3 regions of the Peribacillus sp. B65 genome follow, and region 1 is predicted to be linked to each of the others. Evidence: riboswitches for the same ligand, from Rfam matches in the RefSeq annotation. Region 1 holds a riboswitch; each other region holds the start of a gene.
The links. Region 1 has a riboswitch for S-adenosylmethionine ahead of ACSR9O_RS14375 (YezD family protein). Riboswitches for the same ligand answer to the same signal wherever they lie in the genome.
Positions count from the first base shown of each region.

Region 2: another riboswitch for S-adenosylmethionine. It lies ahead of mtnW (2,3-diketo-5-methylthiopentyl-1-phosphate enolase); the one in region 1 lies ahead of ACSR9O_RS14375 (YezD family protein).
Region 3: another riboswitch for S-adenosylmethionine. It lies ahead of ACSR9O_RS12820 (O-acetylhomoserine aminocarboxypropyltransferase/cysteine synthase family protein); the one in region 1 lies ahead of ACSR9O_RS14375 (YezD family protein).

Region 1 is NZ_CP195840.1:2,932,984-2,938,378, reverse strand. It holds gene pdxT (pyridoxal 5'-phosphate synthase glutaminase subunit PdxT) at 1-162, shown strand, start outside; gene ACSR9O_RS14390 (SDR family NAD(P)-dependent oxidoreductase) at 317-1,063, shown strand; gene ACSR9O_RS14385 (TetR/AcrR family transcriptional regulator) at 1,238-1,825, shown strand; gene ssuE (NADPH-dependent FMN reductase) at 2,016-2,549, shown strand; SAM riboswitch class I at 2,831-2,939, shown strand; gene ACSR9O_RS14375 (YezD family protein) at 3,110-3,253, shown strand; gene ACSR9O_RS14370 (phosphoadenylyl-sulfate reductase) at 3,435-4,139, shown strand; gene sat (sulfate adenylyltransferase) at 4,169-5,317, shown strand; gene cysC (adenylyl-sulfate kinase) at 5,360-5,395, shown strand, end outside.
Region 2 is NZ_CP195840.1:4,685,322-4,690,716, reverse strand. It holds gene ACSR9O_RS22920 (carbon-nitrogen family hydrolase) at 1-689, opposite strand, end outside; gene ACSR9O_RS22915 (pyridoxal phosphate-dependent aminotransferase) at 789-1,961, shown strand; SAM riboswitch class I at 2,093-2,246, shown strand; gene mtnW (2,3-diketo-5-methylthiopentyl-1-phosphate enolase) at 2,352-3,584, shown strand; gene ACSR9O_RS22905 (2-hydroxy-3-keto-5-methylthiopentenyl-1-phosphate phosphatase) at 3,591-4,250, shown strand; gene ACSR9O_RS22900 (methylthioribulose 1-phosphate dehydratase) at 4,247-4,876, shown strand; gene ACSR9O_RS22895 (cupin domain-containing protein) at 4,901-5,395, shown strand, end outside.
Region 3 is NZ_CP195840.1:2,619,551-2,624,945, reverse strand. It holds gene ACSR9O_RS12825 (methionine ABC transporter ATP-binding protein) at 1-201, opposite strand, end outside; SAM riboswitch class I at 355-467, opposite strand; gene ACSR9O_RS12820 (O-acetylhomoserine aminocarboxypropyltransferase/cysteine synthase family protein) at 583-1,893, opposite strand; SAM riboswitch class I at 1,993-2,100, opposite strand; gene ACSR9O_RS12815 (thioredoxin family protein) at 2,245-2,553, opposite strand; gene ACSR9O_RS12810 (toprim domain-containing protein) at 2,557-2,922, opposite strand; gene gcvH (glycine cleavage system protein GcvH) at 3,015-3,398, opposite strand; gene ACSR9O_RS12800 (arsenate reductase family protein) at 3,495-3,851, opposite strand; gene ACSR9O_RS12795 (acyl-CoA dehydrogenase FadE) at 3,992-5,395, opposite strand, start outside.

The DNA.
Region 1 (5,395 bases):
GAAGTATTGGCTGTTTATGAAGAGAATGTAGTGGCTGCGAGACAAGACCATGTCCTCGTTAGTGCGTTTCATCCAGAATTAACAGGTGATGATCGTTTTATGCAGCTTTTCATTGAAATGGTGAAGACATCCATAAGTAAGGCCGAATTGAAAACCTGTTAAAAAATGAAGCTGTCCTATTAATAGGACAGCTTTACTTTTGAAAGCTCAAAACCCTATATAAATACATATTGCTTGAATTAAATATTCCTTACTTTTATAATTAAAAAAAGTAAGTAAACACTCACTAAATTTTGGTGTTGAAAGGGGAATGTATATGACAACAAGAGTTGCAGTTATTACAGGAGGAGCAAGCGGTATTGGCCGAGCCACATGCTTGAAATTCGCAGCAAAAGGGGACAAGGTCGTTGTTGCGGATTTTAATGAAGAAATGGGACAGGAAACCGTTGAACAGATAACAGCGGATGGCGGAGAGGCCATTTTTGTAAAAACGGATGTTTCTAAGCAGGAGGATGTTGAATCCTTAATCAAAAAAGCAGCGGAAAGATTCGGAAGGATCGATATCATGTTTAATAATGCCGGCATCGGTGCAGGCGGTATGATCCTCGATCAAGATATGGAGGGTTACTTCAAAACGATTGGAGTGAATCAGCACGGAGTTGCCTTTGGAATCATGGCAGCAGGACGGAAAATGAAGGAGCTAGGTAACAAGGGGGTCATTATTAATACCGCTTCTGTGTTTGGCTACTTAGCTTCCCACGGAACCTTTGCCTATCAGGCGACTAAAGGAGCTGTAAGAATGATGACACAGACCGCCGCTTTGGAATTGGGTGCTTATGGCATACGGGTAGTGGGCATTGCGCCAGGCGGGGTTGACACTCCTATTATTCAAGGCTATAAAGATATGGGAATCATCGATAAATTGAATGCAAGTCAAATGCGCGGTAAATTAATTAAGCCAGAAGCCGTTGCAAATGCCGTCTATCTATTATCGTTAGAGGAAGCGGATGCGATCAATGGAAGTGTAGTCATGGTCGATGATGGCTATGCATCCTTTAAGTGATTTTCTGTAAAAGAAAACTTCGTCCCAATTTAGACGATGTTTTCTATTTATGATATATGGGAATATTGAATTCTAATGAATCAAAGGTAATATTGACCGATTGATACCATCGGGATATCATGTTAAATAGATTGGTGACACCGGTCTTATCATCATAAAAGAAGGTTGATATTTTTGAAAAAAGGGCAGCAAACGAAAGAACGAATCATAAATGTAGCCCGGACTCTTTTTGCCACTAAAGGTTTTGACATGACAAGAACGAATGAAATTGCCTCTGCATGCAATGTTTCCGAAGCTACTATTTACAAATACTTTGACAGCAAAAAAGATTTGCTATTAGCTACAATTACCCCTGATGAGAAAGAGGAAACTGAAGATGGGACTAGCCATCTATCCACGGATGATCTAGTGGAGAATCATGTTTGCACCATGATAAATAAAATTCTTGATAATAAAGAACAATTTTCGATACTATTCAGGGAAACACAATTCGATCAAGATATTTCGAAGCAATATGTAGATCAGATTTTCAAGCCGAATGCCAGGCATATTGAAATACAGAAGAGAATAGATAGTGGAGAGATACAATATATCTCTGATATTATCCTATTTAATGTAGGGATCATTTCTTTTACATTGGCATTATCTACACATTATGAGATCCACCAGCAGAAAAAGGAGCCATATTTTACTTCTGAACGAATTAAGAGCATTGCTCAACTTTTGGTATATGGTATTCATGGCAAACAAAAACATACATAATGAAACGGTCATATTTAAGGGCATGAGCATCAAGCCGTAAATATGACCGTTTCTTGTTTCATTCAGAGTAGATGTCCAGAGTGTAAGATTTGACTTATATTTTTCAGACTATTACGATAAATGCATACTGTACGAAATGCTTTACGAAGATTTTATCTGGCAATCATGTAATATTGGAGGGGTATATTAAATGAGCGATATCGTAATTTTATCAGGAAGTCCGGCTATTCAGTCCAGAACGGACATTTCACTAAAACATATTCAATCATTAGTCGAAAACGAAGGATTTACCACAGCTTATTTCTCAATCACGGATTTCTCAGCAGATGATTTATTCCAAGGCAAATATAATAGCGAAGATATCTTAAAGCTTTCAGAGAAAATTCAAGCAGCTAGAGGTGTCATTATTGGTTCACCGGTTTATAAGGCTTCTTATACAGGTGTATTGAAGGCCTTGATTGATTTGCTGCCAGAAGGTGCTTTTAAGGGTAAGCCAGTACTGCCAATCATGATTGGCGGAAGTAACAGGCATCTATTGGCGATTGACTATGCACTTAAACCATTAATTTCAATATTAAAAGGCGAGCCGCTGCAGGGCATTTATTTTGTTGATAAGGAAATAGATAAACAGAATTCAGAAAAACAGATAAATGATTTGCATTTAATTGATCGGGTCCAGAGTCAAGTTCAAGAATTTGTAGAAGCGATACAGTTAAGAAATTAATGAATTCGAGTAATCCCTTCGTTTAAAAGGACTGGAATTCGAGAAATTATTTTTTCAGATGATGACTGGCGCCAATTATAGGCTTGTTAATGAAAATAGACTCATTTTTTTGGAGTCTTTATCTAAAAAGACGAGTCTATTTTCATATTTACATGAACATAAAATCATAATCGGAATAGTGTGTATAAAAATAACAGTTCATCCATAATATTAAACCAAGTTATTTTATAAGAAAACTCCATTGACAAGGATTAAATATATGTTAATATTTAAAATAATAAAACTTATCCAGAGCGACGGAGGGAATTGGCCCTTTGAAGTCCAGCAACCTGCATGGTCGATGCAAGGTGCTACCTCCAACAAAATGTTGATCATTTTGGAAGATAAGGTAAAGATATTTACCTTGGGATCTTTCCATCATGGAAAGATTTTTGTTTTTTGGAAAGTTGTAGGCAAACCATAACAATGTAAGGTTGTTTGGAATTATATAAATCTAAGAAATTCATTTGATCAGCGGTGAAAATAAGAAATTCGCGGATTTTCTTAAAGGAGGAACAGGCTTGGATAAAGAGAATCAGCTTGAAGAAATATTTGAACGACTTCAAGAAATGCTTAATTCTATGAAATATGGGTCCATTACACTTATTGTCCAGGATGGTAAAATCATTCAAATGGAAAGAAATGAAAAATTAAGAATTAAATAAGGTATCTGCTGACTAGAAAAACTAGAGGCGGATTTAACTGATATAAAGAGAGTATTGGTTAGATTCGTCTCTTTTTTCCTAGAGTCAAATAAACTGGAGAAGATTACAACGGGTATTGATCAACAGTTACTCTAACCTGATACAGCAAGTTTTAGAGGGGGCTACAAAGTTGGCTGCATTAATAAACTATGAAAATTTCAACACTGGGGATTTCCCTGTATTTCCCGAAGACAGTGAGACAAAAGGTGCTTTGGAAGTTCTGCAATGGGCGAATGACCATTATGGAAACGAACTGATTTATGCTTGCAGTTTTGGCATTGAAGGCATCGTGCTTACGGATTTATTGGCGAAGGTCAATCCTTCTGCCAAAATAGTTTTCCTTGATACAGATGTTCATTTTGAGGAAACTTATCAATTGATCGAGCAAGTGAAAAAGCGATATCCAAAGCTTTCGATAGAAATGAAGAAACCTGCCTTGACGCTTGAGGAACAAGCAGCGGAATATGGGGATGAATTATGGGTTAGAGATTCAAATAAGTGCTGTAACATCCGTAAAATCATTCCGCTTACCGATGTGCTTTCAACGGCAACAGCATGGCTTTCGGGACTGCGGAGGGAGCAATCCGAGACAAGGGCTTCGACCGAGTATATCAATAAGGATAATAAGTTCAAGTCAGTTAAAATATGTCCACTCATACATTGGACATGGAAAGATGTTTGGCGCTATGCCCATAAAAACGGACTTCCATATAATATCCTGCATGATAATGGATATCCGAGCATTGGATGTAAAACATGTACAGCACCAGCCTTCAATGCAGATGATTTACGCTCTGGCCGTTGGCAAGGAGCTCAAAAAACGGAATGCGGATTGCATTTATCTTAAATAAATAGAAACCATAGGGGGAAATTAGCATGACAATCAGTTTACCGCACGGAGGAACACTAATCGATCTTTGGGAACCAAATTATGATATTAGTAAAATAACAAAGTCAATCGAAATCGATGAAATTGCTTTAAGTGATCTTGAATTGATAGGCACTGGTGCCTACAGTCCAATTAAAGGATTCTTTACAAAAAGTGACTATGAGACAGTGGTCAAGGATATGAGGCTTAGCAGCGGTCATGTATGGAGCATCCCGATTACGCTGCCTTTGACCGAAGAAACTGCCGAAACCCTTACTATAGGTGAAGAAGTAACGTTGACTCATGAAGGTGAAACATACGGGGTTCTCTCCGTTTCCGATATATACACACCAGATAAGCAATTGGAAGCGACACTAGTTTATCAAACGGATGATGAGAAGCATCCAGGAGTGAAAAATTTATATAACCGCGGTGATGTATATGCCGGCGGGGAAATAAAGTTGATCAAGAGAATAGAGCGTCCGCAGTTTCAAGCTAATTATTTGGACCCGGTCGAGACAAGGAAAGCTTTTGCTGAAAAGGGCTGGGAAACGGTTGTCGGCTTCCAAACCAGGAACCCTGTTCACCGTGCACATGAATACATTCAAAAGACAGCATTGGAGATTGTCGACGGCTTATTCTTAAATCCTCTCGTAGGTGCCACTAAATCAGATGACATTCCGGCAGATGTAAGAATGGAAAGCTATAAAGTGCTGCTTGAAAAATATTATCCTAAGGATCGCGTCTCCCTTGCAGTTTTCCCTGCTGCCATGCGTTATGCAGGACCTAGAGAAGCCATTTTCCATGCCATGGTCCGTAAAAATTATGGTTGCACCCATTTTATCGTCGGACGTGATCATGCGGGTGTGGGCGATTATTATGGCACATATGATGCTCAAAAAATCTTTGGGAATTTCAACGCAGATGAGTTAGGGATCACGCTATTATTCTTTGAACATAGTTTTTATTGTAAAGAATGTGGCAATATGGCTTCCGCTAAAACTTGTCCTCATGGCAAGGAAGACCACGTCATCCTGTCTGGAACGAAGGTAAGGGAAATGCTGCGTAACGGAGAAATTCCTCCAGCTACCTTTAGCCGTAAAGAAGTCATCGAGGTATTGATCGAAGGTCTAAAAAAGAATGAAGTTTATAACTGATCGGACATAAATTGAAGGACCACATGAAGAGGGGGATTATTAATGAGTAAAAGTACGAATGTCACTTGGCATGAAACG
Region 2 (5,395 bases), 1.8 Mb from region 1:
TTTCCTTCTCCGGCTTCACTTATGATATTTCCCCAAGGATCAATAATCAGGGAATGACCGGCAAATATATTATTGACATCAGAGCCTGAGCGATTAACGGCTACTACATAGGCTTGGTTCTCGATGGCACGGCTAATCAATAAGGCTCTCCAGTGATCGAGTCTCGGCTTTGGCCATTCAGCCGTAACGAATAGAACTTCGGCGCCTTTAGCGGTATGCGCTCGCTGCCATTCAGGGAAACGGATGTCATAACAAATGAAACCAGCACATATTTTTTCATCAAGAGTAAATAAACCATCCTTTTCTCCTGGCTTCAGGAAATGATGTTCATCCATTAACTGAAATAAGTGAAGCTTATCATATTCTTTTATGAGACTTCCCTGTTTATCGATGATGATCATGGTGTTATAGATTCCCTTGCTTGTTTTTTTCGCAATGGAACCGCCTACTATGTGAATCTCGTGTTTCCTTGCCTGTGTTTTAAGAAATTCAATCGTTTTTTCCGCCTCTTGATCAGCAATCTCATTTAACCTGCTTAAGTCGTATCCGGTTGTCCAAAGCTCTGGTAAAATGACGATATCGGGTTCTGACCGTGCTGCTTTTTCCAACCATTGTTCCGCAACCTGAAAATTGATATCCGGTTGCCCGAATGCTATATCCATTTGAATACAAGCTATTTTCCACTTCATCGTTTAAAACCCCCACATGTAAAAAATGCTTTACAAGACTATGATAAACATATATCATTTGTGTCTAGAATTTCAAGAAATTTCAGAGAAGGTGTATAAATGGTGCAATTCGAAAAATCCAGACAGCTTCAGGACCTGCCCAAGCAGTTTTTTGCCTCACTAGTCGCAAAAGTCAATGCCATCACGGAGCAAGGACATGATGTCATTAATTTAGGCCAGGGAAACCCTGATCAGCCGACACCAGACCATATCGTGAAAAGCTTGCAGTCTGCCGCTGAAAAAACGATTAATCATAAATATTCGCCATTCCGGGGGCATCAATATTTAAAAGATGCTGCTGCCGTCTTTTATGAACGTGAATTCGGTGTCAAGCTGGATCCGAAAAGTGAAGTGGCGATTCTCTTCGGGGGAAAGGCAGGCCTTGTCGAACTGCCGCAGTGTTTATTGAATCCGGGTGATACGATCCTTGTTCCGGATCCCGGCTATCCGGATTATCTTTCCGGTGTTGTTTTAGCCCAGGCAAAGACCGAATTCATGCCCTTGACAGAAGAAAATGATTTTCTTCCAAAATACAGTGACATACATAAAGAAGTGCTTGATAAAGCCAAAATGATGTTCTTGAACTATCCGAACAATCCCACAGGTGCTTCTGCAACTGAAAGTTTCTTTGATGAGACCGTCTCTACTGCAAAAGAGCATTCAATTTGTGTGGTCCACGACTTCGCTTATGGGGCGATAGGATTCGACGGAAAAAAACCGATAAGCTTTCTCCAGTCAGAGGGAGCGAAGGAAATAGGAATAGAAATATACACACTATCGAAAACATACAATATGGCAGGGTGGAGAGTCGGCTTCGCAGTGGGGAATAAGAGTGTCATAGAAGCTCTTGAACTATTACAAGACCATCTTTATGTGAGTCTGTTCCCGGCGATACAAGAAGCTGCCGCAAGCGCTTTGCTTGACTCGCAGAGCTGTGTAGAGCAGTTAGTGCAGATGTACGAGGGACGAAGGAATGTTTTCATTGAGGGATTGAGGGCAATCGGCTGGGATGTCAAAGCTCCTGCTGCATCATTTTTTGCCTGGCTCAAGGTACCTAAAGGTTTTACGTCCGAGAGTTTTGCAGACTATTTATTAACGCATGCCCACGTTGCTGTTGCCGCAGGGAATGGATTTGGTGAATTTGGCGAAGGTTATGTCAGGGTAGGGCTGCTGACTTCGGAAGAACGGCTGAAAGAGGCTGTGGAACGGATAAGTAAATTAAAATTATTTTAACCACAATGATATATCCGATTAATTCACCCTTAAATAGTTAAAACTTATTGACAAAGTAGGGATTACCTGTCAGAATACAAAATAAATTCTTAATCTTTCGATACTTGGATGCAAATTTATATATCAGCGTTTTCTTATTTTGAGCAGGTGGAGGGACTAGCCCTATGAAGCCCAGCAACCGACCGTAATTCCATTGTAAAATGGGGCGGAATTCTTCGCCGGATTTTTCTTGAAATCCACAAGGCACGGTGCTAATTCTTGCAGCCAATGGCTGGGAGATAAGAAGATGGCTTATTAAAGCCTCTTCTTTATGAAGGGGCTTTTGCCATTTTGAGACCATTTCAGGTTAATGACATCGAGAGTTTACTAACGTGATATAGGAGTGATCAAATGAGCGAGATAGTCGCTACTTATTTAATTCATGATTCTAAGGGAAATCATGAGAAAAAAGCAGAGAGCATTGCCTTAGGTTTGACTGTCGGGACATGGACGGACCTGCCCCATTTAGTCCAGAAACAACTGGAAAAACATAAGGGACGCGTCGTATCGGTGACACCACTTTCCGAAGAAGAGAGGGCAAACAGCTACTTTAATCGTAAAGTATACCGTTCGCTTATTAAAATTGCCTATCCGGCAAGGAATTTCTCCAATGATTTACCTGCAATCCTAACGACGGTCTTCGGCAAACTTTCATTGGACGGGGAAATAAAACTTATCGACTTGGATTTTGTCGGTGATATCCAAAAAGCCTTTCCCGGGCCGCAATTTGGCATTGAAGGCATTAGGAAAAAGATTGGCGTATTTAACCGGCCCCTGGTGATGAGCATCTTTAAAGGTGTATTAGGAAGAGACCTAACATTCCATAATGAGCAACTGAGGCAACAAGCATTAGGAGGTGTCGACCTAGTTAAAGATGATGAGATCCTCTTTGACCAGGAACTGACTCCATTTTTCGATAGAATAAAAACGGGAAAAAGAATATTGAATGATGTCTATGAAACCACTGGCCACCGAACTTTATATGCAGTCAATCTATCAGGGAAAACATTTGAATTATTGGATAAGGCAGAGCAAGCGGCTGATGCAGGGGCAGATGCCTTGTTGTTCAACGTTCATACATATGGTTTGGATGTATTGCAGGCCTTGAGTGAACATGATCGTATCAAGCTGCCGATCATGGCGCACCCCGCATATAGCGGGGCATTGTCAGCTTCATCATTTTATGGGGTCGGCTATCCATTATTGCTTGGTAAATTAGTAAGGTTATCAGGTGCGGATTTATCCTTGTTTCCGTCCCCTTATGGAAGTGTCGCACTTGAAAAAAAGGAGACCTTGGCGATTGCTGAAGCTCTGACAAAAGATGAACTTTCATGGAAAAAAGCCTTCCCTGTTCCCTCTGCTGGCATTCATCCGGGCATGGTTCCGGATCTAATCAAGGATTTTGGAATCGATAGTGTGATTAATGCCGGAGGTGGAATTCACGGGCATCCTGATGGAGCAGATGGCGGGGCAAAGGCTTTCCGATCCGCTGTGGAAGCCGTACTGGCAGGAAAGGAACTATCTGAAGCGGCTGCTGAGGATGAAACACTAAAAAAAGCTCTTGTGTTATGGGGAGGCCTATAAGAAATAATGAAACCGATCATCTTTTGTGATTTTGACGGAACGATCACCAACTCGGATAATATCATTTCCATCATGAAGAAATTTGCGCCTCCGGAATGGGAAGCGTTGAAAGACGGTGTCCTTCAGCAAAAAATCAGTATATCTTCAGGAGTAGGGGATATGTTTTCCCTGCTTGATAGCGGCTTGAAGGATGACATCATCCAATATGTAAGAAAGACGGCCGGCATTCGTCCAGGGTTTTATGAATTCGTTGAGTATACGAAACAAGCCAACATCCCTTTATATATTGTAAGCGGGGGCATGGATTTTTTCATTGCTCCGCTTTTAAATGATATCTTGCCAACAGAGTCCGTTTATTGCAACCGTGCATTTTTTGATAAGGAAAAGATTTATATTGAGTGGCCGCATTCTTGTGATGATCAATGTAATAATGGTTGCGGTTGCTGCAAGCCATCCATTATGAGGGAAATTGCGGGTGCGGAAGATTTTAAATTCGTTATTGGAGATTCAGTAACGGATTTTGAAGCTGCAAAACAGGCGGATTTTGTCATAGCCCGTGACATACTGCTTGAAAAATGCGATAGGGAAGGGATTCCACATCAAGGATTTGAAACGTTTTTTGATGTAATTGATATTATTAAGCAGCAAAAGGTGGGTAAAGCGTGAATAATCATTCTAAAGAATGGCAGGAGCTGGCAGATATTAAAGCTGAACTGGCCGAAAGGGATTGGTTTATGGGAACTAGCGGGAACTTGTCCATTCGGGAGCCTAAAAGACCTTTCTTTTATATTACGGCAAGCGGTAAGGATAAAAGGAAGCAATCGGATTCGGACTTTTTACTGGTGGATTTAAAAGGAAAGCCAGTTGAAGAAACGAACCTAAGACCATCGGCCGAAACTTTACTTCATACAGTCATTTACCGGAAAACGAATGCGAACTGTGTACTCCATGTCCATACAGTTGAAAATAATGTGATATCCGAATTGTACGGGGATGAAGGCCAAGTTTCATTTCGTAATCATGAAATCATTAAAGCGACCGGTCGGTGGGATGAAGATTCGGAACTTCGGATTCCAATCATATATAATCATGCTGACATTCCGCTGTTATCAGATAAGTTCGAGCCACATGTCGAAGAAGACTCTGGCGCCGTGCTGATCCGCAATCATGGTATTACGGTTTGGGGTAAAAGCGGACTCGAAGCAAAGAGAATACTTGAAGCTTGCGAATTTTTATTTCAATATCAACTGTTGCTTAATCAACAAAAGGCATTTGCAGTTTCTTTAAGATAAACACTAATGTAGGAGGAATGAATGATGGCGACGATCAGATTCCAGGAAACAAACGAGGTTATTGAAAACGGTGAACAGGTAAAAGGCTTTTTAGAAACACAAGGGGTTATTTATGAGCAATGGGACATTTCTAAATTACCGGCCCATCTCGTGGAAAAATACGATCTAACAGATACTGAAAAGGAGGAAATCCTTGCAGCATTCCAATCAGAGATAGCGGAAATCTCCGAAAGAAGAGGCTATAAAGCGCATGATATCATCACATTATCCGATGCGAATCCGAACTTGGATCAAATGCTTGAAAACTTTAAGCAGGAACATCACCATGAAGATGATGAAGTGCGTTTCATAGCAGGCGGTACGAGTATCTTTGCGATTGAAGGCAAAGAGAAACAGTGGTTTGACGTGCGCCTTAATCCAGGTGATCTTATTAGTGTACCAGAATCAACAAGACATTATTTCACGCTTGCAGAAGATAGAAAAACTGTTGCTGTCCGCATTTTCGTTACAGCGGCAGGA
Region 3 (5,395 bases), 310 kb from region 1:
AACTACAACGGATCCCTCTGTTGGTGTTTCCAATCCATTGAGCATTCTGATCAAAGTACTTTTCCCCGCTCCACTGTAACCGATGATACCGAAAATCTCGCCTTTATTTATTTCAACATTCACATTATTTACAGCCTTGATTGTCTCACTGTTTCCTTTTCCTGTTCGGAACAGCTTACTGACTTTCGTCAATGTGATCATTAACCCTCACCTCTTTTATCCAATAAAACCTATGAACTTAGTTGATTTCTCTACATTATTAGTCTGTTTCTCATATCATGTAAAAGTTTACCCAATTAAAACAGAAAAAACCTTTCTGCATGAGCAGAAAGGCAGGTGAAGAAACAGGCCTTCCTCTCATCTTCCAAAGTGATTAAACTTTGTGTGAATTGGCACCTTTCCAAGGAAATCTCCTTGTCGGTTGCCGGGTTTCATCGGGCACATCCCTCCACCTCTCTTGATAAGAGCTAATATATAGAATATTTGTACATCATTAAGTTCTTTAGTATGGAGAAATTTTATCATAGATAAAAAAGGAGCGCAATGTATAATATTTCTAGTACAAGCATACAGAAACTTTACTTAAACCGTTTTGGATGTCAAGGAGACGATATTCGTCGCTTTTTCAATTGCCTGCTCCAAATCTTCTATTAAATCCTCTACATTTTCAATCCCAATCGATAAACGGACTTGGTCGGCACTCACACCCGCTTTCGCAAGACCTGCCTCATTCAATTGTTGATGGGTCGTACTGGCTGGGTGGATGATCAAGCTCTTCGCATCCCCAACATTCGCTACATGGGACCATAATTCCACCGAATTGATAAGTTTTGCCCCAGCTTCTCGATTACCTTGTATCCCAAAAGTCACAACAGATCCAGCTCCCTTTGGCAAATATTTTTCCGCAAGGGCTTTATCGGGATGATCCTCATCACCAGGATGTGAAACCCAAGTCACCGCAGGATGGTTTTTTAAATATTTAATGACAGACTTGGTGTTCGATAGATGCTCTTTCATCCTTACATGCAGCGTTTCAAGTCCCAGCGTAAACTGGAATGCACTTTGGGCACTTAGCGCAGGTCCTAAATCACGGAGTAACTGGACTCGGGCTTTCGTTATGAATGCGGCAGGTCCAACTGCCTCGGCGTATACCAGATTGTCGTAACTTGGGTCAGGCTCTGTGAAGCCAGGGTAATTTGGCGAGTTCCAATCGAATTTCCCTCCATCCACGATGACACCACCAAGCGTAGTTCCATTTCCCAGAAGCCATTTTGTAGCGGAATGGATGACAATATCGGCTCCAAAATCAATTGGTCTGCATAGATACGGTGTCGCAAAGGTATTATCAATGATTAAAGGTATTCCGGCATCATGGGCGATTTTCGCTACCGCTTCAATATCAAGCACCCTCAAACTTGGATTTCCGATGGTTTCAGCAAAAATGGCTTTAGTTCTTGGCGTAATCGCCCTTTTGAAATTTTCAGGGTCATCAGGAGAAACGAACTTCACTTTAATCCCGTATTTAGGAAGAGTATTTTCAAAAAGGTTATACGTACCGCCATATAATGTAGATGCTGAAACAATCTCATCCCCTGCAGCGGCAATATTCAGGATTGAAAGTGAGATGGCAGCCATTCCGCTTGCTGTTGCCAATCCGCCGATTCCGCCTTCCAATAAGGCCATTCTTTCCTCAAAAACGCTGATCGTGGGATTATGGAGTCGTGAATATATATAGCCATTCTCCTTTAGGCCAAATAAATTCGCTGCATGGTCGGTGTCTTTGAACAAGTATGCATTGCTTTGGTAGATAGGAACTGCACGTGCACCTGTTTCATCAGCTTGCAGACCGCCATGAACACTCAATGTTTCGAAACGCAATTTTTTCCCTGACATATGATTTCACCTTTTTCTATGGATTTAGTTGGAATTATATGATGTTTGGCCTTTTATAAACAAAAAAACCACTTCAATAAGAAGAGGTTTCAAGAATACACCTCATCTACCAGAGCCAACACTCTGCTGGAATTAGCACCGTATATAAAAATTTATACCGGTTGCCGGGCTTCGTCGGGCCAGTCCCTCCGCCACTCTTGATAAGAACTATTAAATTCTGCCGTTACTTAATTCAAAATATAGCATTTTAGATTAAATCAGTCAATGAATTGTTAGAATATTCTTTGTTTAATTTCATCTAGCATTCATATGTCCGCAACAAAGAAACCAACCACGGTTCTGATTGGTTTCTTAGCTGATTTCCTTAAGCAATCCGTACAAATAAGGAACGGATTGAAAGGCATATATTTTTTTGTGCAGCCGTCCTTCTTTGAAAAACAATAAACATGGAACACTTTCGATTTCATATGATTCGGCAATTGCTTGGACATAATTCATATTCATTTTGCCTGCCTTCAATTCCGGGAATAGCTCCAAGGATATCGTCAGCATCTTGGAGGCAACCTGACAAGTGCCGCATAAAGGGGTATATAAATATAAGCAAAAGGTTTCCCCATTTTCAACAGCAAGCTTACACTCTTCTTCTTTCCATTCCTGCATCAATTAGTCGTTCACCCTTTGACTTAAAAATTTCATTTTCACATTCATATTGGCAGATAGAAGCACAGTTGCGATATGATGTTCGGGTGAGCTTTCCACTTCTTTGTACATTTTATTAATATACAGGTGGTTCGCCTCAGGCATTTCCATTCGGAACTGCTTCCGCAGCTTTTCTCCTGATTCATCTGCGTCAAAAAGGAGATAAACATCACGGTCCATCAATTCATCCACTAATTCATCCAGCTTAGTTAATGATATGGTCCCATTCGTACATCTAATTTCCACATCTTCATTTAAAACGGAGGCAACTTTTCTTCTATCGGAACTGCCTTCTACAATGATCACTTTATCGAATTCGCCCCACTCCATGTCATCACTCCATCTCACGAATTATGTGTGCAACTGCCACGGTACCAAATGAAAAAGAGAGCAGGCCTTTTCAGTCCCCCCTCTCCTTTTTTTTAACCGTTGATTAAACTCTCATACTCTTCAGCGCTCATCAAGCTTTCAATATCACTGCTATTAGATGGTTCAAGCACGACCATCCATGCCTTTTCATAAGGAGACTCATTTACATATTCAGGGTTGTCACTTAAATCTTCGTTTACTTCAACAACCTTGCCACTGATAGGTGCATAAAGCTCAGAAACGGTCTTAACGGATTCAACACTTCCGAATGGTTCGTTCGCTTTCAATTCATCGCCGATTTCCGGAAGCTCAACGAATACGATGTCCCCAAGCTCGGACTGTGCGAAAGCTGTAATTCCAATGCGCACTGTTCCATCTTCCGTTTTGACCCATTCATGTTCTTTTGTGTAACGAAGTTCTTTTGGTGTTGTTGTCATTATTAACCCTCCATATGTACATCTTATTTTATCTATTCCATTATAAGGTAGATTGTTTGTTTAAGTAAGGAATTAACCAAATATTTCGAGAAATTTTCAGTTCCAAACCTGTTCGAATTGCTCCTCTTTGAAACCTACCGTCACTTTGGTGCCATCCGTAACAATCGGCCTTTTCAGAAGCATGCCATCTGTGGACAATATATCAAGCATCTCTGCTTCAGAAGCTTCTTTCAGCTTATCCTTTAAGCCAAGCTCCCGATATTTTTGACCGCTAGTATTGAAAAACTTCTTCAACTCCAAATTGCTGATTTTATATAGTTGTTCTATTTCTGTTCGCGAAGGCGGATTTTCCGCTATATGGATTGCTTCATATTGCAGTTCATGATTATCAAGCCACTTCTTCGCGTTACGGCATGTGCCGCATTTTGGGTACCAATATAATGTTAAGCCCATCATTTCACCACCTATCAATAGAATACCCGTTTTCATCACGCAATACAACGAATTGTCTTTTGAATTTCCAATGCGATTTCATCAAAGGAAATAAGGGAATGCCTTCTCGGGCATTCCCTTTACTGATTTTGATTCATTTCTTAAAGAGCATATTTTTCAGCTTCGATTACCTTGACGGAAGCTTCACGTTTTTTCGCAATGACATTGATCGGATTATGCCTTGTCAGCTTACGGAGCGACGCAAGCATGATGCGAAGAGTATCGCCTGTTTCCACTGCGATTAACGTTTCCTTTGCGTGCTGTTCTATTTCATTGAAAGCTTCCTGAACGAAGATTTCTGTGTAAAGCACTTTTTGTTTGTTCTTCTCCAGGCCTGTAGCTGCTATTGCTTTTTCCGTACGCAATACCACGGATTCCGCTGCATAGGCAAGGGATGCGATATCAGCAATGTTGGAGAGGATTTCTTGTTCTTGATCAAGAGTTTTGCCGTATTTCTGTGCAGCAAGGCCAGCTGCCAGAATCCCGATTTTCTTAGCATTCCTAACAAGCATTTTTTCTTGTGCCAATGGCTCATCGCCAGGTTCTTCCGGCATCATCATCATTAATTCCTCTTGCAGGCTTTGAGCCTTTTGAAGAAGCGGCAATTCCCCTTTAAGTGCTTTCTTCAGGAAAGTTCCAGGGACAAGCAATCGATTGATTTCATTTGTACCTTCAAAGATCCGGTTAATCCGGGAATCACGATATGCTTTTTCAATTTCATACTCCTGCATGAAACCATAGCCACCATGAAGCTGTACGCCTTCGTCCGTAACATAATCCAACACTTCGGAAGCGAAGAATTTATTCAATGAACACTCAATGGCATATTCAGCGATTGCAGCAGCCATTGATTTACCATCTTTCACTTGCTCATCCGTCAATTTGCTTTGTCTTTGTTCATAAAGGCCAACGGTACGGTATACAGAGCTTTCTGCTGCATAAATTTTGGATGCCATTGTTGCAAGTTTTTCTTTCGTCAAGTTAAAATCGGAAATTTTCGTTTTGAACTGTTGACGTTGATTCGTATAAGCTGCTGTAATCTCAAGGGCACGTTTAGATCCGCCGACTGCACCGACACCTAATTTATAACGGCCGATATTCAGGATATTGAAAGCGATGACATGTCCTTTTCCGGCTACACCCAAAAGGTTTTCGACTGGCACATGTACATCTTCAAGGATTAATGTACGTGTAGATGAGCTTTTGATTCCCATTTTCTTCTCTTCAGCACCAGTTGATACGCCATCATAATCACGCTCAACAATGAAAGCGGAGAATTTTTCGCCGTCGATTTTGGCGTATACACAGAAGACATCTGCAAAACCTGCATTTGTAATCCATTGTTTTTCACCATTTAGAATATAGTGTGTTCCTTGGGCATTCAATTTCGCTGTCGTTTTTGCTCCCAAGGCATCTGAACCTGAGCTTGGTTCCGTTAAGGCATACGCAGCAATCTTCTCACCCGTTGCCAGTAAAGGGAGGTATTTTTTCTTTTGTTCTTCATT